DNA from 3 places in the Vibrio gallaecicus genome. Region 3 is predicted to be linked to each of the others. Evidence: predicted binding sites of a transcription regulator. Region 3 holds the regulator's gene; each other region holds the start of a gene.
The links. The regulator PurR, encoded in region 3, represses purine synthesis genes. The targets are predictions, from matches to a motif close to TNANGNAAACGTTTNCNTNA.
Positions count from the first base shown of each region.

Region 1: pckA (phosphoenolpyruvate carboxykinase (ATP)) is a predicted target of PurR. The motif match lies at 8,356-8,375, and genes of this name have one in related genera.
Region 2: OCU78_RS18125 (formate--tetrahydrofolate ligase) is a predicted target of PurR. The motif match lies at 4,640-4,659, and genes of this name have one in related genera.

Region 1 is NZ_AP025490.1:136,921-147,458, reverse strand. Features, by position in the region: gene gspH (type II secretion system minor pseudopilin GspH) at 1-213, opposite strand, end outside; gene gspG (type II secretion system major pseudopilin GspG) at 349-792, opposite strand; gene gspF (type II secretion system inner membrane protein GspF) at 907-2,127, opposite strand; gene gspE (type II secretion system ATPase GspE) at 2,128-3,630, opposite strand; gene gspD (type II secretion system secretin GspD) at 3,630-5,660, opposite strand; gene gspC (type II secretion system protein GspC) at 5,702-6,619, opposite strand; gene hslR (ribosome-associated heat shock protein Hsp15) at 6,927-7,313, shown strand; gene hslO (Hsp33 family molecular chaperone HslO) at 7,332-8,210, shown strand; gene pckA (phosphoenolpyruvate carboxykinase (ATP)) at 8,548-10,173, shown strand; gene OCU78_RS00590 (AsmA family protein) at 10,319-10,538, shown strand, end outside.
Region 2 is NZ_AP025491.1:832,638-843,175, forward strand. Features, by position in the region: gene OCU78_RS18100 (efflux RND transporter periplasmic adaptor subunit) at 1-143, opposite strand, end outside; gene OCU78_RS22950 (hypothetical protein) at 339-548, shown strand; gene OCU78_RS18105 (HAD-IA family hydrolase) at 496-1,209, opposite strand; gene OCU78_RS18110 (hypothetical protein) at 1,741-2,247, opposite strand; gene OCU78_RS18115 (CreA family protein) at 2,506-2,982, shown strand; gene OCU78_RS18120 (inosine/guanosine kinase) at 3,101-4,405, shown strand; gene OCU78_RS18125 (formate--tetrahydrofolate ligase) at 4,689-6,473, shown strand; gene OCU78_RS18130 (sensor domain-containing diguanylate cyclase) at 6,638-8,545, shown strand; gene OCU78_RS18135 (beta-phosphoglucomutase family hydrolase) at 8,680-9,288, opposite strand; gene arfB (alternative ribosome rescue aminoacyl-tRNA hydrolase ArfB) at 9,376-9,786, shown strand; gene OCU78_RS18145 (methyl-accepting chemotaxis protein) at 9,938-10,538, shown strand, end outside.
Region 3 is NZ_AP025490.1:1,139,392-1,149,929, forward strand. Features, by position in the region: gene glgA (glycogen synthase GlgA) at 1-1,446, shown strand, start outside; gene glgC (glucose-1-phosphate adenylyltransferase) at 1-2, shown strand, start outside; gene OCU78_RS05075 (alpha/beta fold hydrolase) at 1,697-2,494, shown strand; gene OCU78_RS05080 (putative signal transducing protein) at 2,562-2,918, opposite strand; gene OCU78_RS05085 (TVP38/TMEM64 family protein) at 2,918-3,598, opposite strand; gene OCU78_RS05090 (TfoX/Sxy family DNA transformation protein) at 3,728-4,318, opposite strand; cyclic di-GMP riboswitch class I at 4,426-4,510, opposite strand; gene purR (HTH-type transcriptional repressor PurR) at 4,668-5,672, opposite strand; gene torD (molecular chaperone TorD) at 5,995-6,642, opposite strand; gene torR (two-component system response regulator TorR) at 6,880-7,593, shown strand; gene elyC (envelope biogenesis factor ElyC) at 7,809-8,645, opposite strand; gene cmoM (tRNA uridine 5-oxyacetic acid(34) methyltransferase CmoM) at 8,761-9,543, shown strand; gene mukF (chromosome partition protein MukF) at 9,624-10,538, shown strand, end outside.

The DNA of each region.
Region 1 (10,538 bases), 1.0 Mb from region 3:
CCCAAAATCCAATCCACTTAATATAGCTTCTTCATTGAGTAGTTGAATCCGCTGATAAAAACTCTGCGCATAACGCTTAGTTTCATCTTTGCTGTTGGTTGGGATTGTTGCAATAACCGCCATGGCAGTCACTGATAGCAACACGAGTACCAATAATATTTCAATTAAAGTAAAACCTTGCGAGTGCTGGCGAGAGCGAGAGGCTTGGAACATATTGGTTCTTAAAGCCCCTTTATCTTTTGGCAAGTCACTCAACTTATTAGGTTCACTTACACAATGAAACCTTGTTGGTTTTCGCATCACTATCAATCTATGCAAACTGCGTTGACGTATTCAACAAGCCAAAGCTTATTGATAGTCTTGCATGTTCCAGTTACCGATATCTGCCATCACACCTTCACCACCTTCTTGACCATCAGCACCAAGCGTAAAGATATCAATGTTGCCATTGTCACCAGGGCTTAAGTACTGGTATGCGTTGCCCCATGGGTCATTAGGTAGACGTTTGATGTAGCCACCATCACGGTAGTTACGCGGTTCTGGGCTGCTTGGCTTAGAAACCAAAGCATCCAAACCTTGATCTGTTGTTGGGTAAACACTGTTATCCAGCTTATACATATCCAATGCATTTTCTAACGCAACAATATCTGTAATGGCTTTTTGTTGATCCGCTTTCTCTTTGTTTCCTAGCAAATTAGGTACAACAAAACTGGCTAATACGCCTAAAATCACAACAACAACCATTACTTCAAGTAAGGTAAAGCCTGACTGTTTCTTCATTTTATTTTTCATTATTTTCTCCATATTACGGGCTAAGGTATTAGATCAAGATGACCTCTACTCCTTAGCTCCAAATTGTTCGACAAGTGCTATTGGTCGTTAACCATTAATATTAGCTATTAACTATTAGCCACTCATCAAATTATTCATTTCCAGCATTGGCATTAAGGTTGCCATTACAATAAACAAAACCAAACCAGCCATCAAAGCAATTAAGGCTGGGGTAAAGATGCCTAAAGCGATATTTACCGTTGATTCAAAGCTTTGATCTTGGTTATCTGCCGCGCGAGTCAGCATCGACTCTAACTGACCACTTTGCTCACCACTGGCAATCATGTGTAGCATCATTGGCGGAAACAACTTAGTTTGATCCAGTGCTTTTCGTAAACTCGCACCTTCTCGCACACTGTCTGATGCCAGTAAAACCTGCTGCTTAACATGATGGTTAGACATGACATCAACGGCCACCTTCATCCCTTCAAGAATCGGAATGGCGCTTGAAGTACATATGGAAAGCGTACGAGCAAAACGCGCCGTATTGATACCTTTCGCAATTTTACCAATTAAAGGTAAAACCAATAACTTTCTATCCCAACTCATTCGTACTGACGGTTTCTTCAATACCGTTTTTAGCAGCATAAATGCACCGACTGTCAGCAATAACAGTTGGATGCCCCAATTCTGAATAAATTCACTGGATGCGAGTAAAAATTGTGTGGATTGAGGAAGCTCTTGTCCCATCTGAATAATGGGTTCGACAATTTTTGGCACAACCGTAGCAAGAAGAAATGACACGATTGAGACAGCAAAAACCACCAGCACAACCGGGTAAATCATGGCTTGCATCAGCTTTGAACGCATCTTTTGGCGATTCTCTGCGTAGTCTGCCAATCTTTCGAGCACAGCATCTAAATGCCCTGATTTTTCACCAGCGGCCACCATTGCACGGAACAGCTCATCAAAAATATGAGGATAATCAGCAAGACTATCTGCCAGCGTATAACCCTCTGTTACTTTTGAACGAACGGCTAACAACATGGTACGAATACGAGGTTTTTCTGATTGCTCAGCGACCGCTTTTAGACACTCTTCAAGTGGCATACCTGATTGAACAAGTGTCGATATCTGACGAGTAATCAGCGCTAGATCTGGCGTGCTGATACCACGTTTGAAGCCCGTTGATTGTCCACTAGACTTGGTCGACTTCGCTTTCGCTTCGGTCATATCTACAGGAATCAAACCCTGCTCTTTTAGACGTTGGCGAGCTTGGCGAGCATTATCAGCTTCAATCGAACCTTTTTTATGTTTGCCTTTCGAGTCCAAGGCTTTGTATTCAAACGCCGCCATCTATACTTCCTTGGTCACTCGCATCACTTCCTCAAGAGATGTGATGCCTTGTCTTACTTTCAGCAAACCGTCATCACGAATACTTGGAGTCGTGCTACGAATCGCTTTCTCAATAGCCTGCTCACCCGATTCACTATGGATAAGCTCTTGTACTGAATCATCAATCATCAACAACTCATGAATACCGGTACGACCGCGGTAACCTTTTTGATTACAGTGTTCACACCCTTTTGCATGATAAAGTGTTAAGTCATCTTTCTTTTTCAGACCAAAGATTTTCTTCTGTTCTTTGTCCGCTTCATAAGGTTCTTTGCAATCCTTACATAAAGTACGAACCAATCGTTGGGCTAATACGCCAAGTAAAGAAGAAGAAATAAGGAAAGGCTCAATGCCCATATCACGTAGACGAGTAATCGCACCCACTGCGGTATTGGTATGCAGCGTAGACATAACCAAGTGACCCGTTAAAGACGCTTGAACCGCAATTTCAGCGGTTTCTAAATCACGAATCTCACCGATCATCACGACATCAGGATCTTGACGCAAAATGGCACGTAAGCCGCGCGCAAAAGTCATATCAACTTTAGGGTTAACCTGTGTTTGACCAATGCCATCAATATCAAATTCAATCGGGTCTTCAACGGTCAAAATATTTCGTTCGTTGCTGTTGAGTTCTTGCAGACCAGCATAAAGCGTGGTGGATTTACCTGAACCCGTTGGACCAGTAACCAAGATAATACCGTGCGGGCGTTGGATCAGCTTACGGAAATTTTCGTGATTTTCACCAGTCATACCAAGGCTGTGGAGATCCAGACGCGTAGCATTTTTATCAAGTAAACGCATTACCACGCGCTCACCATGCGAAGAAGGCATGGTGGATACACGAACGTCTACTGCTCGTCCCCCAATACGCAACGAAATACGACCATCCTGTGGCACGCGTTTTTCTGCAATGTCCATTTTAGACATGACTTTTACACGAGAAACCAACAAAGGTGCAAGCTTGCGACTTGGTGCCAATACATCACGTAAAACACCATCAATACGGAAACGAATACACAAAGACTTTTCAAAAGTTTCGATGTGGATATCCGATGCGCCTTCTTTGATTGCTTCACCAAGCATCGCGTTGATTAATTTGATGATTGGAGCGTCATCTTCCGACTCTAGTAAGTCTTCATCTTGTGGCAATTCTTCCGCTAAAGAAAAGAAATCATCACTATCCGCGCCGATATCTTCCATTAACTGGCGAGCTTCTGAAGAATCTCGCTGATACGCTTGAGTAAGTTTAGTATCAAAGTCACTAGCTGAGATTGCAATAGGTGTGAAGCCACCTTTCACCACTCTACGCACTTCTAAAATGGCAGAAGCATTAAGAGGCTCAACAAAGTAAAGACTTGGTGGACGTTCAGGGTGCTGATATTCCAGCACCATTTTATAACGGTTTGCGAAGCTAAACGGTAAACGTTGATAAGCTCGCGCCATATCGACCATTTCTGCCATTATTTCGCTTCCATTTGCATTTGATCAATAAAGGCTTGGATTTCAGCCGGGTGCCTGATGTCATCACCAAACTTAGGTAGAACTGGAATATTGTCATTGTCCATCAGCTTCAGACCTTGCTCGAGTTTGAACAATTGCTCTGCACGAATGTAGTTGTATTTACGCTGTGTAATACCATCGGCAGTCATACCATCGCGGATGATTGTCGGCTTAATGAAGACCATTAGGTTCTTCTTCTCAACCTGAGTGCTGGTTGATTTAAATAGGTGACCGATTACTGGGATATCACCTAATAGTGGCACTTTTGATTCACTTTCAAGCGCACGTTCATCAATCAAACCGCCAAGTACTAGCATTTGTCCATCTTGTACAATCACTGATGTGTTCAGTTGGCGTTTAGCAAAACGTACATCCACTGCGCCATTTGCACCTAAAACGTTAGACACTTCTTGTTCGATATTCAGCTGAACAGAATCACCTTCGTTAATCTGTGGCACCACTTTTAGTTTGATACCCACTTCTTTACGATCAACAGTTTGGAATGGGTTGTCGTTGCTTGAACCCGCCGTTGAACCCGTTAGTACTGGCACTTCTTCACCTACGATGAAAGAGGCTTCACCGTTATCCATCACTGTAATACTTGGAGAAGACAGAATGTTCGAGTTTGAGTCTGTCGCTACTGCACTGATTAATGCTGTCCAGTCACCCATTGCTAAGCTTACCGCAGCCCCATTCACGCCAGAAAGTGCAGATGCTAGAGTTGAGTAATCACCTTCTTCTGTTGTAGTTTCATTACGTAGGAACTTACCATCCGAGTCATAAACAGCAGTGGTGGTTGTGGTGTCTTTTGCTTCTTCTAAGCCAACCATTACACCGCCAATTGACGCACCAGTGTTTCCATATTGGATCATGGCACCCGTTTCTAGATTACCCCATTGAACACCGAGGTTAACGCCATCACCTTCCGCCATTTCTACAATTAAAGCTTCAATCAATACTTGAGCTCGACGAATATCAAGCTGAGCGATCACGTCTTGTAGAGCATTCATAATGTCTGGTTGAGCAGTAATCACCAGTGAGTTGGTTTCTACATGAGCCGCGATCATCACTTGGTTACGGTTTGCATTCTTGCTCTTACTTGACGACTGCTTTTCAGATTGTAGGTTATCTGACACACCTTTAAGTACATCAACTAAATCTTCTGCTTTAGCATATTTTAGGTAAACAACTTGGTTATTACCTTTTGTCGCCATCTCTACATCTAGCTGCTCAATCAGCTTTCTTAGACGGCTACGAACTTTAGGATCACCAGAAATAAGAATAGAGTTAGTACGATCATCAGCGACTAGTTTTGGCTGTAAGAAAGCAGGAGTACTTTTCGCGTCTGTTGTCTTATTTAAAGCATCGACGATTCTTACCATTTCAGCAGCCGATGCATTTTTTAGATCGACAACTTCAATTTCTTTATCACCCGCTTGGTCAACACGTTTAATGATTTCCGCAAGACGGTTCACAACCGCGGCACGACCAGTAATCAAAATGATATTCGCTGGATCATAGTGAACAACGTTACCAGCGCCAGCATTATCATTTAGCTGACGTAATAGCGGTGATAATTCACGAACCGATACATTACGAACCGCAACAACACGTGTAATTACGCTATCGCCTTGGATAGAGTCACGATCACCAACCACAGGAATGGCTGAAGTTTTAGAGTCTTTTGCTTTAATGATCTTAAGTACGCCAGATTCCATTTCAACAACAGCGTAGCCATACACTTCTAATACGTTGAGGAAGAAGCTGTAGTATTGCTCTTCATCAAGTACGTCGTAGCTGCGTACATCAATTTTACCTCGTACCGAAGGGTCAACGATGATCGTTTTTTCTAGGTTACGTCCAACAATATTAATAAATTCTTGGATATCTGTGCCTTTGAAGCTTGCACTAAAATCATTGGCGATAGCGGCTGGTGAACAAACCAAGCTTCCTGCTAGTAACCATGCACTTTTCTTAAACCAATGTTTCACGTTTTTCTCCTGCATTTTCGCCCAAATTCTGGCAAAAAGTCTTAAAATTCAATAAATATATCATGTTGCTGACCGTCTCTTTCAACAGTAATGCTGAGCTCTGATTGTTCTTGTAATGTACGAAATACCTTGCCCATAGCGGCAGGATCTGTGAGGTCATTACCATTCAACTGAATTGCAATATCACCCGATTCGAGCCCAACAGACTTAAATAGTTCCGGCGCTTTACCAGGACTAACACGATAGCCCAGTACGTTTCCATCTCGCTTAACCTGCGATAAACGAACGTACTGAAATAGCTGCTGTGGGTCCTTAGCGATAAGTGCTTTAATTTCCGACAATTTATCAGCAGAACTTGGGTTATTTCCACGGTTAGAAGGGGCCGGCTTTGCTTTCATTTGTGTAGCTGAAAGCTTTTTATATTCACGCCCATCTAACATTAAAGTTTCATCACGACCTGAATTATCAATAATTACACGGTCAATAAGTACGGCTTTGAGTTTTGCTCTCGTACCTTCAATTTCTTCATTGATCCCGTAAGTCGCTTGCTTACCGCGATTGGCAATAACGGCAAGACTAAGATTTGGATTAGAACTCGCCACCGCCCCAACTAACACTAAGTTAAGTCGTGTTTTCGGTGCGTCAGTCACCACGGGCTGCTCAACAACGGGCGCAACTACTTGGCTGTAAGCACCAAATAGATTGCCTTTCTGTAAAGCTGAAATATCTAAAGATGCTTGCTGACGGTTCGATGAGGAGATACTGGCTTTCCAAGGTGTGACAGATTGCTCTGATGGCTGGATAAACCATACTAACTGACCTAAGATCCATGCTGTGATACCAAGTAGTATGCAGCAAGTTAGTACACTGATCTTTTGCTGGAATACTGTTCCATTCTGTAATAACCGGTTTAATGCAGGAAACCTATCAAGCCCACTACCGAGTTCTAATAACTTCACTCGTCTACAATCCTTTCAATACTCTAAGGGCCACAATGTTGTCGCTCTCAACTGACTAACCTTAGTGACAATATATAAGCCACAATGATTACAACATCATATAGTCATAGGTTTTTCGACTATACCACAAACCCCAATTTCGCAAGTGACTCAGCAGCTATTTTGCAATGAACCTTGAAAAAAATAGGTCGCGACACCACTTTAGCTTCTACGAAATGATTGCTCAGTCCCTTATCGTGATTTTACACACAACAATACTGAATAATTTATATCTACAATATTTCAATATAATGAGGCGCAGCGCCGTATGAAAACTCCTAATGAAGCTGTCAGGCTAGATAAATGGTTATGGGCAGCTCGCTTTTACAAAACTCGCTCAATTGCTCGTAATATGGTCGATGGTGGTAAAGTCCACTATAATGGTCAACGCAGTAAACCAAGCAAAATTGTCGAACTTGGGGCCGTAATTTTACTGCGTCAGGGTAATGAAGAGAAAACCGTTACGATCGAAAAAATTTCCGATCAACGACGTGGAGCTCCAGAAGCTCAAACTCTCTACGCCGAAACGCAAGAAAGCGTAGCAAAACGTGAAACATTCGCTGAGCAACGAAGGTTACACGCACAAAACCCAAGCCCTGAGCGCCGACCTGACAAAAAGCAGCGTCGCGACATCATCAAATTCAAGAGTCAATAAGCTGGAAGGAATAGCCACATGGCAAATAACGTTTTAAATCGCTACCTATTTGAAGACCTATCTGTACGCGGTGAATTGGTGCAACTGGATGAAGCATACCAAAATATCATTTCTAGCAAGGAATACCCTGTAGCGGTTCAAAAACTACTTGGTGAGCTATTAGTTTCTACGACTCTTCTTACTGCAACATTAAAGTTTGAAGGCTCAATCACAATGCAACTGCAAGGTGACGGTCCTGTTTCCCTTGCTGTGATTAATGGCGACAATGATCAAAAAATCCGTGGTGTCGCTCGTTTTGAAGGTGAGATCGCAGATGATGCTGGTCTTCACGATTTGATGGGTAAAGGTCACTTAGTGATCACTATCGATCCGAAAAAAGGCGAACGCTATCAAGGTATCGTAGGTCTTGAAGGCAATACATTAGCTGAAGTACTTGAAGGGTACTTTGCTAACTCTGAACAGCTAAAGACGCGCCTATGGCTGCGTACTGGCGAACATGAAGGTAAAGCTCACGCTGCTGGTATGCTTCTACAAATCATGCCGGATGGCACTGGCTCTCCAGATGACTTTGAACATTTAGAGCAATTAACAGATACAGTTAAAAATGAAGAGCTCTTCTCTTTAGAAGCGAATGATCTGCTTTACCGTTTATACAACCAAGAAAAGGTTCAGGTGTTTACACCACAACAAGTCGAATTTTTCTGTGGGTGTTCTCGTGAACGAAGTGGTGCTGCGATCATCACCGTTGCTCAAGAAGAGATTTACGACATCATCAGTACTGAAGGCAGTGTTGCACTTCACTGTGATTACTGTGGCACAAACTACGCGTTCGACAAAACTGATGTGGACGCTTTATATGCTCAAGCGGCAGATAAAGGCAATAATACGGTTCATTAATTTCACCCGTACAGTAAAGACGTAATTTACCCAAAAAAAGGTCTGCACTACGCAGGCCTTTTTGTGATCTAAGGTCAGTAAATACGGGACTTTAACGTAAGAAAAGCACCGCTTAATTTTAGTCAATTAATAAAGCATTTTGCTCTAGCGCAAAGGTTTGCGCACAGGATAGACTAGCTAGGCCAATATGTGACGAGACACTTAAAACCCTATGGTTGATATGGATATTTTTTGAGCTATATCCCTGTTTTCCCCCAGTCTCGTTGCTAGCATGGTGAGCAGATAACAATAAAAAATTAATAAAAAATCCCTACAAAATATCCTACAAGGAGCACCTATGACTGTTATGGAACATACAAAGGCTGCACAAATTGATCTAACTAAGCACGGACTTACTGGCGTTACTGAGGTTCTTCGCAACCCAAGCTACGAGCAGTTATTCGTTGAAGAAACACTTCCAGGTTTAGAAGGCTACGAAAAAGGTGTAGTCACAGAGCTTGGTTCTGTTGCTGTTGACACTGGTATCTTTACTGGCCGCTCACCGAAAGATAAATACATTGTAAAAGATGACACAACACGTGATACCATGTGGTGGTCAGATCAAGGCAAAAATGACAATAAAGCAATTACTACTGAAGTATGGAGCGAGCTAAAAGAATTAGTTACGACTCAACTATCTGGTAAACGCCTATTTGTAATTGACGGTTATTGTGGTGCAAACCCAGACACTCGCCTAAGTGTTCGAATTATTACTGAAGTGGCATGGCAAGCTCATTTCGTTAAAAACATGTTCATCCGCCCATCAGAAGAAGAATTAGCAACGTTTGAACCAGATTTCGTGGTAATGAATGGTGCTAAAACAACCAACCCTAACTGGGAAAAACAAGGTCTTAATTCAGAAAACTTCGTCGCATTTAACCTAACTGAGCGCGTACAAGTCATTGGCGGTACTTGGTATGGCGGTGAAATGAAGAAAGGCATGTTTGCAATGATGAACTACTTGCTACCTCTGCAAGGTATTGCATCAATGCACTGTAGTGCTAACGTCGGCGAAGAAGGCGATGTTGCGGTATTCTTCGGTCTTTCTGGTACAGGTAAAACAACACTATCAACAGATCCTAAGCGTCAACTCATTGGTGATGATGAGCACGGCTGGGATGATGACGGTATCTTCAACTTTGAAGGCGGTTGTTACGCTAAGACCATCCGCTTATCTAAAGAAGCAGAACCTGAAATCTACAATGCGATTCGTCGTGATGCTCTATTAGAAAACGTCACCGTTCGTGGCGATGGCTCTATCAACTTTGATGATGGTTCTAAAACAGAAAACACTCGTGTTTCTTACCCAATTCATCATATTGATAACATTGTTAAACCAGTATCAAAAGCGGGTCATGCTCAGAAAGTTATCTTCTTAACAGCCGATGCTTTTGGGGTTCTACCACCAGTGTCTAAACTGACACCAGAGCAAACGAAGTACCACTTCCTATCTGGCTTTACAGCGAAACTGGCAGGTACAGAGCGTGGTATCACTGAACCAACACCTACGTTCTCTGCGGCATTCGGTGCGGCATTCCTAACTCTTCACCCAACTCAGTACGCTGAAGTGCTTGTGAAGCGTATGGAAGCGGCTGGCGCTGAAGCTTACCTAGTAAATACTGGTTGGAATGGTTCTGGTAAGCGTATTTCAATTCAAGACACACGTGGCATCATTGATGCGATTCTTGATGGCTCTATTGATAATGCTGAAACGAAAGTTATCCCTATGTTTAACTTAGAGATCCCACTTTCTTTGCATGACGTTGACCCAACGATTCTGGACCCTCGTGATACCTACACTGACCCACTACAATGGGAAAGCAAAGCGAAAGATCTAGCAGAACGCTTCATCAACAACTTTGATAAGTACACTGACAACGACGAAGGTAAAGCACTGGTTGCAGCAGGTCCTCAGCTAGACTAAGCGAATAGCTAAACTGGCTTCAGACTTGTGTTAAAAGTGATATTTTTGTAGCAAGCCCCTCTTTTGAGGGGCTTTTTTGTTGCTGTAACACTTTTTTTGCTCCACTCTACTTCAAGGCTTAATGAGACTTTAAGGTATTCAAGGAATGAAAAAAGCACTGATGGCTTTTGGTATTGTTTTATCAATAATGATAGCAACCGTTGCCGCGTTGCTATTAAGCCTGCAAACCTCTTATCGTGTAGATATCGCCAACTCGATTCTTAAACAAACGGCGACTTACCCTATTACGATTGAAGACATTGCTTACAACGCCCCTTATCAGCTCTCGCTATCAGGAGTTCAACTTGGGCAAGAGAATCCCTTAT
Region 2 (10,538 bases), on a different replicon from region 3:
CGGAATTGAGTGTGGGATTGATAGACAGCTTCAGTATATTTTACGCTTCTTACCGGTTCGTCAGAAACAAGATTTGAACTGTCTATTTTTTCATTACAGCCAGACAAGATTGCTGCGGATACGAGCAAATAAAAAAATTTCACAATTAAGCCTAAAGGTTATGGTACTCCATACCATCATACCCTATTGCATATTGTTAATCTATTTTAAATAGATTACCTTGAGGCTTGTCTCAAATTTCAGATCTATTCTGCAGATAACTGTCCAATATTCGAGCATAGCGTTAATCTAATATGGTGACATTTATTCGCGCTATCTTATTGCTGCTAGGTGACATTATGACTACAAAAAAAACACCGCCAAATGATATAACATGCCCTCTTTGCCAACATGATGAATACTTCATATCAGAAAATGGAGAAAAATTTACTTGTGGTTCCTGTGGGTTTCATACAAAACAATTTAGCCAAATTAATCCAACTAACCTTGTTCCAATTAACCCACAACCTCAGAGCGTGATGCATTGCTTAAGTAGTGCTTGTCATTAATCCACGCCGTAAGTTCATTTAAACTATAGATATTTAAGGTCGACGCATTATGTGTTTCGACCTTAGTTTTATCTGCAATATTAAATGTTTTTAGACAAAACGTTTTAATTCCTGCACGAATACCAGCTTCAATACCTTTCTTTGTATCATCCACATAAATACAGTCACTGGGCAAAAAACCCATATTCATTGCCGTGTATAAGATTAGATCTGGCTCAGGCTTCCAACTGTTTGCGTCAAAAGCAGAGAAGATTTTTCCTTTGAAATGATCGAACAAACCAGTCATCAATAAAGATGATTCAATCCTAGACTTGGGAGCGTTTGAAGCGATACAAAATTCAATATTTTCATTTTTTAAATATTGAATTAACTCAAACGCGCCATTCATCGGCTGCAAATGACGCAGAAATAAGCTTTCCACTTCTTCACGATATAAAGGCTCTAAAATATCGAGTGAAATCGACAAACCAAGTCGATTTTGCGTCTCAGATAAAATATCGGCAAGTTTTCCACCTTGAAAATGTGTCAGAGACTCCTCGATAGATAAGTCAGCATCGAATTCTGAAAAGACATTTACTAATGCCTGACAACATAATCTCTCACTATCTATTAGCGTTCCATCACAATCAAAAATGACGCATTTAACTTCTTGTTGAACCATGCTCTACTCAATAAGCCTTGACCTAAGTTTCATAGTATAGGCTCCTCAACTTTAGAGGCATGACTGATGTAGCAATTTGTAGATACTGACTTATTTAGCTTTGCGAAATATGAAATAGATCACGTGATTAAGTGGATATTGGAGCAATTTAAAACACTAAAGATAAAACTCGTTCTGTAGAGAAGACCGTGAGTTGGTTTATGTGGTTAGCTGAATAATGAATCTGAGTGCGTATTTCAACAACATCAGCCAAGCTCTTCATAAACGACTGAGTAAAGTATGGGGGTTAAGCATTTTCGATGTTTTTTGGAGATAAGCCGTCCATTGATAAGACGGCTTGTAGGAATTCACAATATATTTGCGTTTAATGTCCCAGTCTAAAGGGTCAGCAAAAGCTTGTTAGGTAAAAGTAATCGCACCAATACAGTAATAGCCAATATTGTCTTTGAATATTCGCCACTCAATAAGTGAAGCTGTTATTGCTGTATCTTGAAATCGACTAAGAAATGCTTTTAGCTCTCTAACCAATTTTTAGCTCTCTAGCCAATATTGAGACTTCAAACCATGGGCGTCTTTGCAAACTGCTATTAATTGCTCTACAAAACTGAGTTCACTTTGACCTTGTTGCCCATGTACCACATCTGAGATGAGTAATGATTTTTCATCTACTGTTAAAATAGCGCTGGCAACCACTTCACCTTTGGATAGACCAATATATAAGGTATGTTCATCACAAAGAATGATTTGGCTAAAAAATTCAAGAAGATTAGCTTTGTTACTTTCATTGCTGCCAGCAGTGGCTTGGTTTAATGAAAACATCACCGTCAACTTGTGGAAATCAACTTTGTAAATTTCATCGACTTGACTTTCACCAGTATCAATACCATCAGGTGTAATAAGATGATAAGATTTTGTCTGAGTACTTTGTTGATAAATATCTCGCCCTAAAAGGCACTCTTTTGTAGGAAAAGCAACATCCACCTGACTCAAGAGCCAGTTGTTTTTTTTGATCGCGATTGCAGGTATTTCATTATTCATTCTTTTATTACCTTTAATTGTTACCCCCAAATATCACAATTATTTGGTAGGCACACATTCGACTTAGGTGCCGAACTGCAGGCAAAAAGCATACAGACCATCGATACCAGCAACAAGCACTTTAAATACTTCATAATTTCTTCCTTTTTATCTACAACAATGGACCTTTCGTTAATGTAAGAAAAGTTCTAAACTCCTACATAAATCTTAAGTCGCTGATTAAAACAATTAGAACTCATTAAATTAAAAGGATTTCTTATGAAAAAAGCCTTAGTTGCCATTGGACTTGTAACACTACTTGCAGGCTGCTCTGATAATGAGGTGGGTGACGTATCTCTTGGTATGTTTACCATGAAAGATATCAAACTCAACACTCTTATCGACCCTGAAGTACCAGGTGTAACATGCCACGTTGCAAGCATCGAAGCTGATTTCAGTTTAGCTGATCCTAGTGACAGCTCAATTTCATGTCGCCAAACGGGCGAAATCACTCTCGATATGCTGAGTAATATCGACACTAGTAAGTCTGGTGAAGTTGTTTTCAAAAAATCAAAAAGCATCTTTTTTAAGAACATGAAAATTAGACGTATTTTTGATCCAGCCAATCAAACCCTAATGTATCTATCATATTCTACTAAAGAGACATCTGGTAGCTTTAAGCATAGCCTTTCGACTGTTCCATTATGGGGAACAAAAGCTTATACAGACCCTAACACTCTCAATTTAGAAAAATAGACCAGTTATAAACCACCTGTTCAATAGATGTTCAGGTGGTTCTTTATGTAATAAAAATGAAAGAAAAAATACAATAATGTGATATGATACGGGAAAATTTTCTCACTGTATTTTTCATATGAAGTTTCCTGGACAGCGTAAATCTAAGCACTACTTTCCTACTCATGCACGCGACCCATTGGTCAACCAAATTCAACAAACACCTAAATTGCATCGCGCGACTATTGTTGGCGTAGGTCAAACTATTGTTGATATTGAAGCCCGTGTTGACAACGCATTCCTAGAAAAATACGAGCTGAGTAAAGGTCACTCTCTTGTATTGGAAGAAAGCAAAGCCGATGCACTGTATGAAGAGTTAGTTGAGCGCGGTTTAATCACACACCAATACCCTGGTGATACGATTGGTAACACACTTCATAACTATTCAGTACTTGCTGACAGTAAATCTGTTTTACTTGGTGTTATGTCTAAGAAGATTGAAGTAGGCTCATTTGGTTATCGTTACCTTTGCCGCACATCTTCTCGTATGAACCTTAACCACCTTCAAACTGTTGATGGTCCGATTGGACGTTGTTACACGCTTATTTCAGAAGATGGTGAACGTACGTTTGCAATCAATGAAGGGCATATGAATCAACTGCTGCCGGAAAGTATTCCTGAGAAAATTTTCGAAAAAGCATCAGCATTAGTTGTTTCATCATACCTAATGCGCGGTAAGCCTGAAGATCCAATGCCAAAAGCGGTACAAAAAGCGATTGAGTACGCTAAAGCACATAACGTCCCTGTAGTACTAACACTCGGAACTAAGTATGTGATCGAAGGTAACGCAGAATGGTGGCAAGAATACCTAAAAGAAAATGTCACCATCGTCGCCATGAATGAAGATGAAGGTGAAGCATTAACAGGTGAAAAAGACCCACTTTTAGCCGCGAACAAAGCACTGGATTGGGTTGACCTAGTTCTATGTACTGCTGGTCCTATCGGCTTATATATGGCAGGTTACACCGACGAATTAGCAAAACGCGAAACGACCTTGCCTTTACTTCCAGGTAACATTCCTGAGTTCAATAAATTCGAATTTAGCCGAGCTATGCGTAAGCAGGACTGTAACAACCCCGTTAAAGTGTATTCTCATATTGGTCCTTACCTTGGTGGTCCACTTGAGATTAAAAACACAAATGGTGCTGGTGATGGCGCACTTTCAGCCCTACTTCATGACATGGCTGCAAACAGTTACCACCATGTTAACGTTCCAAATTCAGAGAAACATGAGTATGAATGTTTAACTTATTCGTCACTTTCTCAGATTTGTAAGTACGCAAACCGAGTGAGCTACGAAGTGTTAACTCAGCACTCACCTCGCCTTTCTCGAGCACTGCCTGAACGAGAAGATAGCTTAGAAGAAACGTACTGGGATCGTTAATTACAATTCAATATGCGCTTAATTGCTTAATTGCTTAATTAAATATAAAAAAAAGGCTACTTTTTGTAGCCTTTTTTTATTGGTAATACCTTATGTCGTGATATGAAAATTTTGTAGTTTTACGACTAGTGGTTTCTAGACTTGATCTCGCGCAATGTCACTGCAGATCTGTTATCTTCTAGCACATAAATTCATTCGTTTGCCTTTACATCAGAATTTAATGCCTTAACATCCTCACGCAAACGATTACGTACACTATTTCTTGTTTGATAGAGGAGCGAAAATGCTTTCTGATATTGATATCTGTCGTTCGACAGTACTAGCCCCAATCAACTCAATTGCTCGTAAAGCAGGATTACTGGATCAAGAGTTCCAAGCACTTGGTCAACATAAAGCAAAAGTATCCCTTAGTTGTTTAGACCGTTTGACCAATGATTCAGCTATAAATGGCGAGCTAGATCACAACCTAAAAACGCAAGGTAAACTCATCGTTGTTACTGCGATTACCCCGACTCCCCTCGGTGAAGGTAAAACAGTGACAACAATTGGTTTAGCTCAAGGTATTGCCAAATTAAATGAATCAGCTTCAGCGTGTATTAGGCAACCATCAATGGGACCTGTTTTTGGTGTTAAAGGAGGAGCGGCTGGAGGTGGCTATTCACAGGTCGCTCCAATGGAAGAGCTCAATTTACACCTCACAGGTGATATTCACGCTGTTACTGCAGCGCACAACCTTGCTTCAGCCGCAATAGATGCCCGTATTTACCATGAGCAAAGAGAAGGTACACTAGCCTTTGAGCAACGTTCAGGTTTACAAGCTTTAAACATCGATTCAGATCGAGTGGTATGGCGAAGAGTCCTTGATCATAATGACCGAGCTTTACGCATGATTACTGTCGGTAAAAATGAAGCTGGTAAGTCTATTAACGGCTATGAGCGTGAAGATGGGTTTGATATATCTGCGGCATCAGAATTAATGGCTATTTTAGCTCTTGCCTCAGATCTACAAGATTTGAGAAAACGTATTGGTAAGACCGTATTGGCTTATGATATTAACAATAAAGCACTGACAGCAGATGATTTTCAAGTAGCAGGAGCCATGACGGTCACTCTTAAAGATGCAATTGAACCGACATTAATGCAAACTCTTGAAGGTGTACCTGCCTTTATCCACTCGGGTCCTTTTGCCAATATTGCTCATGGTAACTCTTCCATTATTGCCGACAACATCGCTTTACAACTTTCAGATTACGTTGTAACAGAAGGTGGATTTGGCTCTGATATGGGATTTGAAAAAGCCTGCAATATCAAAGCACAAACATCGGGGAAATCACCAGATTGTGCTGTTATTGTTACTACCTTACGAGGGTTAAAAGCAAATTCTGGTTTATATAATCTTCAACAAGGTAACCCATTGCCAGACTCCATTTTCAATGATGACAATAAAGCATTGATCGCAGGCTTTGAAAACCTTAAATGGCACCTTAAAAATGTCAAAAAATATGGGGTCACACCTGTCGTAGCTATCAATCGATTCCCACAAGACTCAGACAATGAATTAGCGTTGCTTAAATCAATGGTTAATACCTATGACCCAGAAGTTTCAGTTGAGATCAGTAACGCTTTTGGACAAGGTGGTGAAGGAGCTATTGAGTTAGCCAAGTCCGTTATTAAAGCCTGTGATAATGATGACACATTTACGCCGCTCTACAAATTTGAACAAACGCTAGAAGAAAAAATCATGGCAGTCGCCGAAGTTGGATATGGGGCAAGCAGTGTTACCCTTTCTGAAACCGCCAAATGCCAATTGGAACAATACACAAAATCTGGATACTCCGATTTAGCGGTATGCCTAGCAAAGACACCTTTATCGATCTCCACTGAAGCACGGGTAAAAGGTGCACCAACTCAATTTGATGTACCAATTCGAGAACTCAAACTCTGTGCCGGTGCGGGCTTTATTTATGCATTGTGTGGCAATGTAATGACAATGCCAGGTTTACCAGACAAGCCAGCCTTTATGTCATTAGACATTAATTCAAAAGGTCAAATTGTTGGGTTAAGTTAATAAAGCATATTTATTGGTCATGGATTTACCATTTATCGTATTTTCATGACCATAAAAACCATTAATAACCAGTTATTAAGTAAGGCTAAAATTACTACTGGGGTAAAGATCACATTATTTTTCAATATGAAACTGTATTATGCCGCCCACATTAGAGGGGAATAATGAATACGAATATCATTAAATTAGCCGGACAATTCATCTTTGTTGCTTTCGCACTTGGTCTGGTTCCTGCCCTCTATATAAATTCAGAACTTGATCGTATTGAGACCCAATACAATCGAAATATTCAGCAATCTAGTTACAATCAAATAGAATACAGTTCGCATAAATTAAAAGATATTATTCGCGAAATTGCTATTTCAATTCCGACTCTAGCTCAATCTAAAACTTTGCTCAAAGCAATAAAGCACCCGACAACTGATAATACAGAATCTGTTGAAGACCTCTGGAATATGCTGGCTTTAGGTCAAAAGTATTACTCGCAAATTCGCTACCTTGATTTAGATGGCAATGAAGTCATTAGAGTAAATTATAATGAAGGGACATCTGAAACTGTCCCTAGCCCTAAGCTTCAAAACAAATCTTCCCGTGATTATTTTCAGAAAGCACAAAGTCTAAACATTGGACAAGTGTCTGCTTATGGTATTGATCTTGAAATCGAAAATGGAAAGATTGTTCAACCGCTAATACCCGCATTCCGCATCATGACTCCTGTTGCTACAGCTAACAATCAGATACTTGGGTATTTTATTGTAAACCTCAGCATGTCTGACATTTACCAACAGCTTCAGTATGAAAAGCAGGTCACCCAAACCTTACCTATTTTGCTCAATCGATCTGGTCATATCATTATGGATACTGACCTAGAGAGTGCATTTGGTCACTTATTGCCAAACCGCGCTGATAAAACTTTCGCCATCACTCAACCAGACCTATGGGCTGAAATTCAAAATCACGCGAGTGGTAGCTATCTAGAAGGTGAATCATGGTACATCTACACTGATGTTGCTCCTGATATCCAGCAAATTACTGAGCCTTTATACATGGTTCTTAAAGTCGAAAACCGACAATTTAATAAACTTTACAACAGTGAAATTCGTTCAACAATCGAGCAATCCATTGCCCTTGGTATAATTATATTTCTGCTTTCTAGTGGCTTTGTTTTGTGGAATTACACACACAAGAAAAACAGCATTGAAAGCCAATTAGCCACAGCGGCTATGAATGGTATGTCCGCGCTCGTTATTACTGACCGTAACAACCGAATCATCAAAGTTAATCAAGAATTCACTCGCATCAGTGGTTACACGATAGATGAAGTAAGGGGCAGACAGCCTTCAATGTTTGCATCTGGTAAGTATAACCAAGAGTTTTACATTAATATGTGGGCTGTAATTCGTGATAATGGCATGTGGGAAGGTGAAGTCATTAATAAACGTAAAGATGGCTCACTGATAACTGAAATACTCCGCATACAAGCAATTAAAGACAAACTAGGGGTGATTCAGTTTTATGTCGCCTCTTTCGTAGATATTAGTCGCCATAAAGAACTAGAAAAGCGTTTAAGAGACTTAAGTGAGAAAGATGCACTTGCCGGATGCTGGAACAGAAGAAAGTTTGATAATGAGCTACGAGATGAATGTCTTCGTACCACCCGCTACCCTGATAAAATTGAATCTTGCCTAGCCATTCTAGATATCGATCACTTCAAACGAATAAACGATATGCATGGTCACGACCATGGAGATGAAGTCATTCAAACCGTTGCGAAAGTATTGCAGCGTGAATGCAGGGAAACCGATTTTGTAGCCCGAATTGGTGGGGAAGAATTCGGAATTATTCTCCCGCACACATCAACTAATGAAGCATATTGTGTATTAAACCGCTTAAGAATTGCTATTCATGTAGAGTTGGAATATAAAGTCACAATAAGTGGCGGCGTCACCAATATTACAGATAATGCTAAGACCAACTATAAATGTGCGGATTTAGCTCTCTACGATGCCAAAACTAATGGTCGTGATACGATCTGTATCTTCCTTGATGAAGAAATCAATCAAATTGCTTAAGCGAAACAACTAAGGTTTCGCCCCTTCCATAAATCACTTTAAAACCATCTAGTTTTAATACTCATGTGACTTAAATTTCAATCATTATTCCATTTACTCGTGTTGCTTAAGAAGTGTGGCTCAGATGAAGCGGTTCAACTGATCGGTTTAGGGAATAGCTCTAACTCACTACCATTTATGACCATTATGCAGTCCATATTCGCAGCATGGGCGGCTTTCTTTCCTAACTCCGTATCTTCGAACACCACGCATTGACTAGGCTCTAACCCAAGTTGCTCGCAGGCTTTAAGAAATGTCTCTGGGTGTGGTTTGTGCATTTCTACATCCGTCGCAGTCACGAGAGCACTTATTTTATCTAATATGTTATTTTTCTTTAATAGTTGAGTAGCGCTCACTCTTTGGCTTCCTGTCCCAACCGCTAATTTTTTATCGGTTTGGTGTTCCATTAACAACGAGTAAGTGCAATCAATGATTGAGCCTTTATCTTCAATTTCAGAGAAAACCTTCATTTTGAATTGTGATACTAATGTTGGGTCCAGATCCAAACCATATTTCATATTTACTTGAGAAGTAATTTTAAAACTAGGCATACCACCTAAACTATGAATCCATTGCTCGTCATATTGGAAGTTGAAATGCTCAGCTGTCGATCTCCAAGCTTTCATATGCGCAGGCATTGTATCGATTAAAGTCCCATCCATATCAAAAATTAAGCCTTCATAAACGCTTAAATCTATAGTCATCAAATTATTATCCTATTAAAAAATTACTGATACCTTAACCAACATTGCGTATCATACTCCATCAATTTCCATAGTGAATATAGCTCTATGTTACATATTTCAAACTCTGTCACCATCAAAAGCTGGGAACTCCAGCTAACTGCGATCCGCTCACAAGGTGCTGGAGGACAAAATGTCAATAAAGTATCGAGTGCAATACACTTACGTTTTGATATACACCACTCTTCCCTACCCGACTTTTATAAAGAAAGGCTACTAGCCTTCAAAGATAGCCGTATTACAAAAGATGGGGTCATCATCATTAAAGCTCAGCAATACCGGACTCAAGAAAAAAATCGAGATGATGCTTTGGAACGGCTTAAAGAGTTAATCTTAAGTGCAACGAAAGTTGAGAAAGTGAGGAGACAGACTAAACCAACTCGTAACTCTCAAAAAAGACGTCTAGAATCAAAGAACCAACGTAGTCAAACTAAAAAGCTAAGATCAAAGATTAATTAACGTATTGCATCCTATTTTAAGGATTCAGATTGATTATTTCTCTATTTATAATATGCTCAGATAGTTAGTAATATTTATATTAATAATATACATAATAAAAACAGTAATATATTTTTGAGATATGCATAAAAACAATAGTTAAGGATCGATGATGAACATTAGGCAAAAGCTATATTCACTTGGTTTTATTGCCGTATTAGGTGTATTAACACTGTTATTTACAGCAACACATTTTGCGACAACCACCGGTGATTTAAACCAAGCAACAAATTTAGTTTCACAATTAGAAACTCGCCTACTGCATCTACGTAGGAATGAAAAGGATTTTCTTCTCAGGCATAACATAAAATATTTAGACAAATTTGAATCCAATGTCACTTTGTTTTTAGATTTGGAAAAACAACTTTCGGTCATATTAGACAAACATCAACTCCCTTCGAGTAGCAAGCTACGTCAAGATCTCGTTGCCTATCAGAATGGCTTCAATAAACTAGTTTTCGGATATCAAAAACTAGGGCTGAGCAGAAAAGAGGGCTTAAAAGGTTCTTATAATAAAGCCTTTGATACTGCTTACTCGCAGGCCTCAACTAAACAAGCCTTAGATTTATTGCTTTTCAATAAAGAAGTCTATAACGGTGTATACAATTTTGATTTAATTTCCTCTATTAATAGCAGTCAGCTAGTCGATACTAGCCGTCAATTTATAGCTCAAGAGAAAGTAATCGGGCTCAAATATAATGAAGGTTTATTGG
Region 3 (10,538 bases):
AAGACGTTATCAGTACTTTTTGTAGCGTCAGAAGTTGAAGGCTTGATTAAAAGTGGTGGCTTGGCTGATGTAGCCAAGGCGCTGCCTATAGCGTTACAAACACTTGAGCAAAATGTGCGAGTATGTATTCCCGCTTATAGTAAGATACCTGATGTTGATTCTGCTGAAGTGATTCTTGAATCAGAATTAGAGCATTGGCCTCATACTGCTTATCGCGTTAAGAAGCTGAATGTTGAAGGGGTGGAAGTATTCGGCATTGATTGTCCCAAATACTTTGACCGACCTGAAATGTATGCAGAAAACAACCAAGCTTACAGTGATAATGGCGAACGGTTTTCATTTTTCAGTGCTGCGAGTTTAGACATGTTACCTAAGTTAGGCTTTCAGCCTGATATTGTTCATGCAAATGATTGGCATACAGGTTTTGTTCCGTTCTTACTGAAGTCACGTTACCAGGAACATGAATTTTTTGCTGGAACTCGAAGTGTTATTTCAATTCATAATGCGGTATTCAAAGGTGTATTCACCTATGATGAATTGCAAAATCTTCCAGAGATGCATAGCTATAATGTCCCTGAAGCAGCAGTAAGTGACACTCACGTTACTATGCTAAAAGCTGGTGTATTGTGTGCAGACAAAATCAACGCAGTTAGCCCGACGTATGCTGAAGAGTTGAAAACAGAGCTTGGCAGTCATGGTATGGCTTATGAGTTTCAGCATCGCTCCGATGATTTATTTGGCATCCTGAACGGTTGTGACTACAGCGCTTGGAACCCTGAAACTGATGAGTTTCTGCCTCGCAAGTTTAAAGCAACAATGCATAGTATGGTAAGAGGGAAGTCAGCCTGTAAGCAACAATTACAGGAAGACGTTGGATTACCAATAAGAAGCTGCGCAGTCTATGGAATGGTTTGCCGCTTAACGCATCAAAAAGGCGTTCATTATTTACTGCCAATCGTAGAGCAATTTTTGAAAAATGATCTACAAATTGTGATTGTTGGTACGGGTGACCCAGTTTTGGCTAGTCAGTTGAAAGAGTTGGCGGCGAAAAACTCAGATAAGTTTGCTTTCATTGAAGCTTATAGCAATAAACTTGCTCACTTGGTTGAAGCTGGCTCAGACTTTTTTTTGATGCCTTCTGAATTTGAACCGTGTGGTTTAAACCAAATCTACAGTATGGCTTATGGTACTTTGCCAATTGTGCGCAGTGTTGGCGGCTTGAAAGATAGCGTAAATGATTATGACGAAAACTCTGAGCTAGCGACGGGCTTTGCGTTCAATGAACCAACTCCTTCAGCACTGCTTAATGTTCTTCATCGTTCATTACTGCTTTATGCTCAAAACCCACAAGAAATCAAACGTGTTCAGCTTTATGCAATGCAACAGAACTTTAGCTGGGAACAAGCAGCTGAAGAATATCTAGAGATGTATAGAACTGCGTTTTAAGTTTTAGATTAAACTATTGTGATTAATAGAGGCGCTCTTAAGTTAGAGCGCCTTTTTATTTGTGGTCAGATCTGATTGTTTATATTAGTAAGATGCTTGAAATATAGACAAATTTTAGGTGTGATGAAGTGGTGAGTCATTCATTTAACTAATGATATGATTGACATTGTCATCACTTAGCCCGTTTAATAGCGTGCTAGCCTAGCCCCCTAAAGCTCAATGTGAGCATAACGTGATTTAAGCGAAGGATATGTCAGAGACTTTATTATTCCATAAAACATTCACACACCCGACCAGCGATGAGTGGGTGGTCTTTGTGCATGGAGCTGGTGGCAGTTCATCTATTTGGTTCAAGCAAATAAAAGCTTACAAGGAGCACTTTAATTTACTGTTAATCGACTTACGTGGACATGGTAAATCTAATGCTTTGTTAAAAGAGCTAATAGCGAACCGATATACCTTCAAAGCTGTAACTCTTGATATTTTGAAAGTGCTCGACCATTTGAAAATTCGTTCTGCTCATTTCGTCGGCATGTCTCTTGGAACGATAATTGTACGTAATGTTGCGGAAATTGCAGCAAGTCGAGTTCGCTCAATGGTGCTAGGAGGAGCTGTAACTCGCCTTAACACCCGTTCACAAATTCTGATTAAGCTTGGTAACCTGAGTAAGCATATTATCCCTTACATGTGGTTATATAGCTTATTTGCTTATGTAGTGATGCCACAGAAGAGCCAAAAAGAGTCTCGACACTTATTTATTAGAGAAGCTAAGAAACTTTGTCAAAAAGAATTTAAACGTTGGTTCATCTTAACAGCTGATGTGAACCCTATAATGAAGTACTTTAAGGATCGTGAATTACCGATCCCAACATTGTATTTGATGGGGGAAAGAGACTATATGTTTATTCAACCCGTGAAAGAAATGGTTGAGGCACATCAAGCAAGTGAACTAGTGGAAATACCAAATTGTGGGCATGTATGCAACGTAGAGCAACCTGATGAATTCAACAAGCGCTCTATTGCTTTTATACAAAAGCAAATAGCTTAGAAGCTATTTGCTGTAATACTTAGCTTCAAGCTAACAAGAGAGGTTAGCCTTTAGTTAATAATTACTATTATTCAGATGTATTCCTAGGCAGCTCAATTTTAACTTCGCTTTGAGGGGATTGAGCTCCACATTGCCAGCAAGATCCAAATTGTGGCTCATTGTTTTCTCTACAATTCTCGCATACCCATTCTTCAAACTGTATTGATGTCTGTTGTAATTGGTACTCTTCCACAATCACTTTAGCTCTTGGTGCGTACTCAGTATTTGGTAACCAAACGTATGGATCAGTTTCTTCGGTAAAGGGTAATTCACCTTTGAGCCCAAATAGACCTTCTCCTCTTACTTCACACTCCACATTTTCACTTTGTAGAAGTCCACATACAATGTGAGCCTCTGCAGGATTACTCGCAATAAATATTTTCATTATTCAGCCACCGGACCTGAACGAAATTTAGCCATTGCCCATTTTGCTAAAATTGGGAACAAACCAAGCAATGCAAATGAGAGTAAAACAGATGGTGAAACAATACCCGACAATGAATCAATTTCCGCAAGTTGCGTACCTGCATTTAGGTAAACAGCAGTACCTGGAAGCATGCCTAATTGGCTAGTTAAGTAATAGCGAGAGATGGAGATTGGCGTTAGACCCATCAATAAATTAATTAAGAAAAACGGAAATACTGGGATTAAACGAAGTGAAAATAAGTAAAATGCCCCGTCTTTCTCAACACCTTGGTTGATGGTTGCTAACTTGTCACCAAATTTACTTTGTACCCAGTCACGTAATAAAAATCGGCTACTTAGGAAAGCTAATGTAGCGCCAATGGTACTTGCAAATGAAACCAAAACAAGGCTTGCCCAAAAACCGAATAGGGCTGCGCCTAGTAGAGTCACTACCGCGGCGCCAGGGATCGAGAAAGCAGTAATCATGACGTAAACAATGAAGTATATCGCTGCCGCCAGTAAGAAATTACTTTCAATATAGTTATTTAAAAGCACTTGTTGAGCTTTGGCATTCTCTAACGTTAGATACTGACCAAAGTTGACACCTAGTATGATGATGGTTGCCAGTAGTACGATTCCTAAAATTAGTTTTTTACTCATGAATACTTCCTCTAAATGTCACTTAATATCATTATTATAGTTAGACAGGGAATCAAGGCATTAACTTTCATTGAAAATAAAAAAAGCCACAAATAATGTGGCTTTTTGGTGTGAAAGTGACTGATTAACTTAATTAATTCGGCTGATAAGCTCTTCTCGTCGCTGTTGAGGGATAACAGACCAGTGCATACCCTTTATAGCGCCCTCTAATGCCCATAACAACTCAAGGCTTACATCCGATGAATGAGACTGCCTAATAGCGTTGTAGGCATTTACAGAGCCAAATTCATACAGCCTTTCCACTGAATCAATGCCGGCTTTTTTAAGCATCCTTTCAGTCGCAAGTCGAAGGTTTGGGAGATCCTTCAAGCGGTTAGGTTTTGCTGAAGATTGTTCCTTTTTCTCATCTTTAGCGAAGTTTAGAGAAACTTCCGCTAAATTGAGAGTTTGTTGTAGATCTTGCAAAATGTTATTAGGAAGAGCGAAATACTTAGTAACAACAGGAAACCCTCGTTTTTTGTAGACGTACGGTTGAAACCCTTGTTGTTTGAATTGATCCGCAGAGTTTTTATCAGCTCTAATGTGTAGTTGATCATTCACAACTAATGCGAACATAGTTTCGTCAGCAAATAGGCCGAACCCACCAAACATTGAACGCGATTTTATTTTTCCTAGGGACTCAAATAACTTCATCGAGTCCTTTAGTAGTGGTTTATCCATGTGTTTTATCTCGGTGTATTTGAATTATGCCACCAAATAAGCAGGTCCGAGAGAGTAGCAAAATGTTGCTATAAAATGTCAGTTAGCGGTAAATCTTTCATTTTGCCATCGGCAACCCCGCTACCATACCAATATAGGCTTAGGCCGGAGGCTTTGCGTCTCACTCTTTAAAGTGGTTTGCCCTGTGCGTGACTTTTGACAGAATAAGTATTTTGTTGAACAAAGCTCACATTTGAATTTTTAAAGTGTGACATTCATTCAGTAAATGATAGTCGTAATGTGTGACTAAGTGCATTTGTTTTGTTTGTAAAAAAGCGCACTTAAATGTGCGCATTTATGAATGCTTTATTTATTTCAGTGATTTAACTGTGTTTCGTTCCACTATTTCTGGGTGCATTTCGAAAATACGTTTTTCATGGTCTTTATCTTTTATACGTTCTAGCAATATTTCAAAAGCATTTTTGCCAACGCGTCGCTTAGGTTGGTGGACGGTGGTCAGTGGCGGAGAAAAGTATTCAGCCAACTCAATGTTGTCATAACCAATAACTGAAATATCATCAGGGATCTTTAGCCCATTTTGCTGTAGTCGGCTCATTAAACCGAGTGCCATTGTATCGTTAAAGCAGAAAACGGCGGTTGGGCGGTCTTCCATCCCTACAATCTTGTCTGCAGCAATTACGGCTGTATCACATTCAAAGTTACCTTCAATGATTAAGTCATCATTCAATTCAACTTGTGCTTCATTTAATGCTCGGTGGTAACCTGCAATACGCTCAGTACAAGCCGCTTTATCTAGATGACCACTTAAGCAAGCAATTCGTGTGTGACCTTTTTCTAGTAGGTATTTTGTTGCTAAGTAGCCGCCCTCTTCAGAGTTATCGATGATCTTATCTGCTTGAGAGCTTTCAGGACCCCAATCCATCACTACTTTAGGGATATCCGCGTGTCGATCTAACATTTCACGAAGTTCTTCTGTTAGGTCGGAACACATCACTAAAATGCCATCTACGCGTTTTTCAGCCAGCATGCGAATGTAATCACGTTGTTTCTCGTAAATACCACCTGTATTGCAAAGGATCAAAGTATAACCTTGGCGGTAGCAGTAGCTTTCTACACCATCAATGACTTCAGAGAAGAATAAGTTGGTAGATTGAGTAACTAGCATGCCGATAGTACGTGTCGTATTGCATTTTAAGCTACGAGCAACAGCACTAGGTGCATAGTTTAATTCATCAACAGCTTTATTTACTTTTTCTTGAGTCGCTTCTGCAACAAAGCGAGTCTTATTGATGACATGAGAAACAGTTGTTGTTGATACGCCGGCTAATCGAGCGACATCTTTTATAGTGGCCATGGTTTTATCCTGTTAAAAGCTACTTTACTAGAGAGTAGGGCAGCAAAGTAGCCGTAAAGCTACCAGAGTGAGAGCACTGGTTAAGTTTTTCTAATGGTATTAAAGTGCTAAAAAACAAAAAACCGCTAATCAGAGCGGCTTGTTTTCAATTTCAAAATGCTCATGATCAGTAAAGCACAACATTTTGATGGTGTTTCATATTTTATCGTTTGCGATCACAATTTTAGACTGACTGGAAAATGACCGCAATAACATTCACCCATAATTATGGGTGAATTGTCACATTTACATCTAAATATTCTATCAATACTAGAATATCGCTTTATTCATCGCTTAGGTATTCTAGATCCAGTTTATAAAAGGCTACGAGCAGTGTTGCAACGCTTGCGTAAAATCCAAATTTATCGAATTCTGTACACTTTGCTTGGAATCTTGGTATCCAAGTAAGTAGGTATTTTTCGATAAACTGTTTTTGTTCAAGGAAGCTACTTTCAAACTCTTCACTGTTTTGATTTTCGTTAGAACGGATGATTAAATTTCCAAGAAAATCGAGTTCAATGGCAATGTGATCCGCTGGTTCATTTAGATCAGCACTAACTCCTACACCATGCTCAGCCATCAGTGTTTCCATGTCTTTTGCAGGTTGACCATTTAGTAGACCAGTATTACCAATATACAAAGATGCATAAGGCAAAGCGGCGTACTTATCGGATTTTAAGAATAAATCACAAAAGTCAGCCGCAAGCTCAAGCTGTTCATCGTCACGATTCTGAGAGCGGTTCAAGGCATCGACGAGTTTATCTATTGCTGGTTTCAGCGTTTCATTTTCGCCTAACCCAGCTAGAAATGAACGAATTTCAACAGACTTGTAATGCTCTAATTCTGATTCTGTTAATTCTTTAGCAAATAAGCTTGATAGCCACCAGTAAATTTCAGCTCTTTTCTCGTTGAATGCTTTCATTTCTTTCATCAATTATTCCTACCTTCATAAGGTGACGCCTAAAAACGGCTGAGATTCAGTGAACAGACTTAAACTTAAGTCGTAATGCCTATATTGAATTGCTCTGAGCGGTAAATAGCAAGGTTTTAGCTTGTCTTGCATCAAAAAAAAACCATGTTTCTGGCTTTTATCTTACTGGCGACTAGAATTGTTACGAGTTATGAATAGAATAGTCAATGAAACTATTAAATAAGAAAAGTGGTGTAGATGAGCTATCACGTATTAGTCGTTGAAGATGATGTGGTAACCCGAAGTAAACTGGTTGGTTACTTCCAGAATGAAGGTTACACAGTGAGCGAAGCTGAAAGTGGCGCTCAGATGAGGGAAGTGTTGGTTCAAAACAACGTTGACCTGATTATGCTAGACATCAACTTACCAGGCGAAGATGGATTGATGCTAACTCGCGAATTACGCAGTCAATCAGACATTGGAATTATTTTAGTCACTGGACGCACGGATAGCATCGACAAAATTGTAGGCCTTGAAATGGGGGCTGATGATTATGTTACTAAACCATTTGAACTTCGCGAGTTGTTGGTTCGAGTGAAAAATTTACTATGGCGCATAGCGGCTGCACGCAAGACAAATACGGCTGCAGTAGAAGAAACGGAAGATGAGACTATTGTACGTTTCGGAGAGTGGACATTCGATATCCCACGTCGCGCATTAAGTAAAAATGGTGAACCAGTTAAATTAACGAAAGCAGAGTATGAGTTATTGGTTGCTCTGTCTTCATACCCAAATCAAGTGTTAAGCCGGGAGCGTATTCTTAATATGATCAGCCACCGTGTTGATGCACCGAACGATAGAACGATTGATGTTTTGATTCGGAGAATGCGTGCCAAGATGGAGTTTGATCCGAAGAACCCGCAAATATTTGTGACAGTTCACGGTGAAGGTTACATGTTTGCGGGGGATTGATTTCAGTTAGTTTGTACAATAATTTGAAAGCTCCACTAGAACAAAATAGAAAGCCGAGGCAAATGTACCTCGGCTTTTTTATTGGACTAAATTCGTAGTGGCTTTTTATCGGTCACAAGCTTTAGCTGCAAAGTTATAAAGTTATAAAGTTATAAAGTTATAAAGTTATAAAGTTATAAAGTTATTGTGGAAGTCTCACGTGTATCCAATTTTATTCATAAAAGATCATTGGTAGCTTCAGACACTTTATCTACCGCATTATTGGTCGATTCTGATATAGACGATTCTTGATGATCTATCCAGTCGCGCAGCCTTTGCCACATTAGCCCCATCGTTTCATGCCAATAGCGCTCGGTTTGCTCTAAGTAAATCGCCTTTGGCATATATTTATTCCAAGGCTGCACAATATTTTTGTGAGCTAAGTAATTGGTTGGTGCTGGGGTTGGTTGGATTCCAGCACCATTAAATTCATAAATGGCTCTTTGCATGTGGCTAGCTGAAGTGACTAAAACAACTTTTTTATTTTGAATAAAAGCAGCCGCTTGTCGTGCTTCTTCCCCTGTGTCTTTTGCCGTTTCTAATAAAATAATATCAGGCTTAGAGACGCCTAAAGCTAAGGCTACTTTCGCCATCATTCTTGCATTACTGATTTCTAGACCACCACCGTAGCCAGATAGAATCAGTTTCGCCCCAGGGTACATACGTAAAATCCTGATCCCCTCACTCAAACGCATCAAACCTGTGCGGCTGAGTTCTGAAGTTGGTGGGATTTGATCGTCGACCACGTGGCCACTTCCGAGCACCATAACGAAATCTACGGATTTGTCGGTTGGTAAGAATACAGAGTACTGCCTTTCCAGAGGCATAAGTAAGCGACTAGAGATGGGTTGGAAGGCAATAAGGAAAATACCGCAGAGTGCGGTTAACGTAATTAGACATCCAGTCTTTCGTTTTGTAGTAAACATGACTAGGGCTAAGCCTAGAAAAGCGAGAATTAACATTGCTGGTAGTGGCATCAACAAGGATGACACGACTTTTTTCAGCTCAAACATATCCGAATAGTCCGAAAAAACATCACTTAGTAGTAAAAAGAGACATCGCCTCTTTATTCCTGAAATTCCTGTGACAGAATAGCAGGCACGATAGGACATAATAACTCAAGTGACCGTGACTGAAGACCGTAATTTCGACGATATTGCCCACAAATTTGCAAAAAACATTTACGGCTCTGACAAAGGAGAGATCCGTCAGATCATCGTATGGGAAGATTTAGAGCTTGCTCTTAATGAATTTGCTGATGAAAATACTCCCCTTCACGTACTTGATGCGGGTGGTGGGCTGGCTCAAATGTCACAGAAGATAGCTGCACAAGGTCACCATGTATCATTGTGTGATCTATCTTCTGAAATGCTGGCTCTTGCAAAAGAGGACATTGCAAAGGCTGGCTTGCTTGAGCAATATCGGCTGATCCATTCTCCAGTACAGAAGATCGCAGAGCATCTTGACGATAAAGTCGATTTCGTGATGTTTCATGCTGTGATGGAGTGGTTAGCAAACCCCAAAGAGGCTCTTGATATTTTGCTAGATCAAGTCAAGCCCGGAGGCGTTGCTTCGATTATGTTTTATAACCACCACGGCTTGGTACTGAAAAATGTGATATGTGGCAATATTCCTCATGTACTTGATGGGATGCCACATAGAAAGCGGTTTAAGCTGCAGCCCCAGAAAGGGCTTAAGCCAGAAGATGTCTATCAATGGATAGAAGACGCTGGTTTTGATATTCAAGGGAAATCTGGTATTCGTTCATTTAGTGATTACATAGGTAATATGGAATACATGGGCGATTATGATTTTGAAGATGTATTAGCGCTTGAAAAACAATTATGTCGACAAGAGCCATATTTATCTCTAGGACGATACATTCATGTGTGGGCGAAAAAGCCGGCATAAAGCGAAAGTAAGAATAACAAAGAATCATGCGTGACATCGAAATTAGACTGATGTCATAAGAAACGATAACAGGAACCACAATGAGTGAAATGACTCAAACTGCCGAAGAGCAGCCAATTGATGAATTGGTGGGCTGGGTCAAGCAGCATGACTTCTCATTGAATCTCTCACCAGAGCGTTTAGCCTTTTTGATTGCTATCGCTGTGTTGAGTAATGAAAGATTTGATGAAGAGTTAGGTGAAGGTGAACTGCATGATGCATTTATCATTGTCACTCGCATGTTTGAAGAAACGGGAGATGCTTCTGCATTTCGCGCGAATAACGCCATCAATGAATTGGTGAAACAAAAGCTCATTAGTCGCTTCACAAGTGAAGTGACCGATGGAGCCAGCATTTACCGACTTTCACCGCTTGCCATTGGCATTACAGATTACTACTTACGCCACCGACAATTTTCTAAGCTAAAATTGTCGATTCAGTTGACTATGGTTGCTGACGAAATGGCGAAAGCGATAGAAGCTGCCCAAAAAGGCGGGACGCCAGCGCACTGGAAGAGAAACGTTTATGGCGTCCTTAAGTACTCTGTTGGCGAAATATTTGACCAAATAGACCTTAACCAGCGTGTTATGGATGAGCAACAGCAAACGGTTAAGCAGCAAATTGCGGATCTATTAAATAAAGATTGGCGAGAAGCTATTAATAACTGTGAGTCTTTACTTTCTGAAACCTCAGCTACGTTGAAAGAACTTCAAGATACGCTCCAAGCCGCAGGTGATGAACTCCAAACTCAAATCCTCGATATTCAAGAAGTTGTTTACGGGAATGATGAGTTAGAGTTTGTTGGTGAAACCCTATTTGGTTTACAGATGAAACTTGACCGAATCACGAGTTGGGGTCAGCAAGCAATAGACTTGTGGATTGGCTATGACCGCCATGTACACAAGTTTATTCGAACGGCGATTGACATGGATAAGAACCGTGCCTTTAGCCAGCGT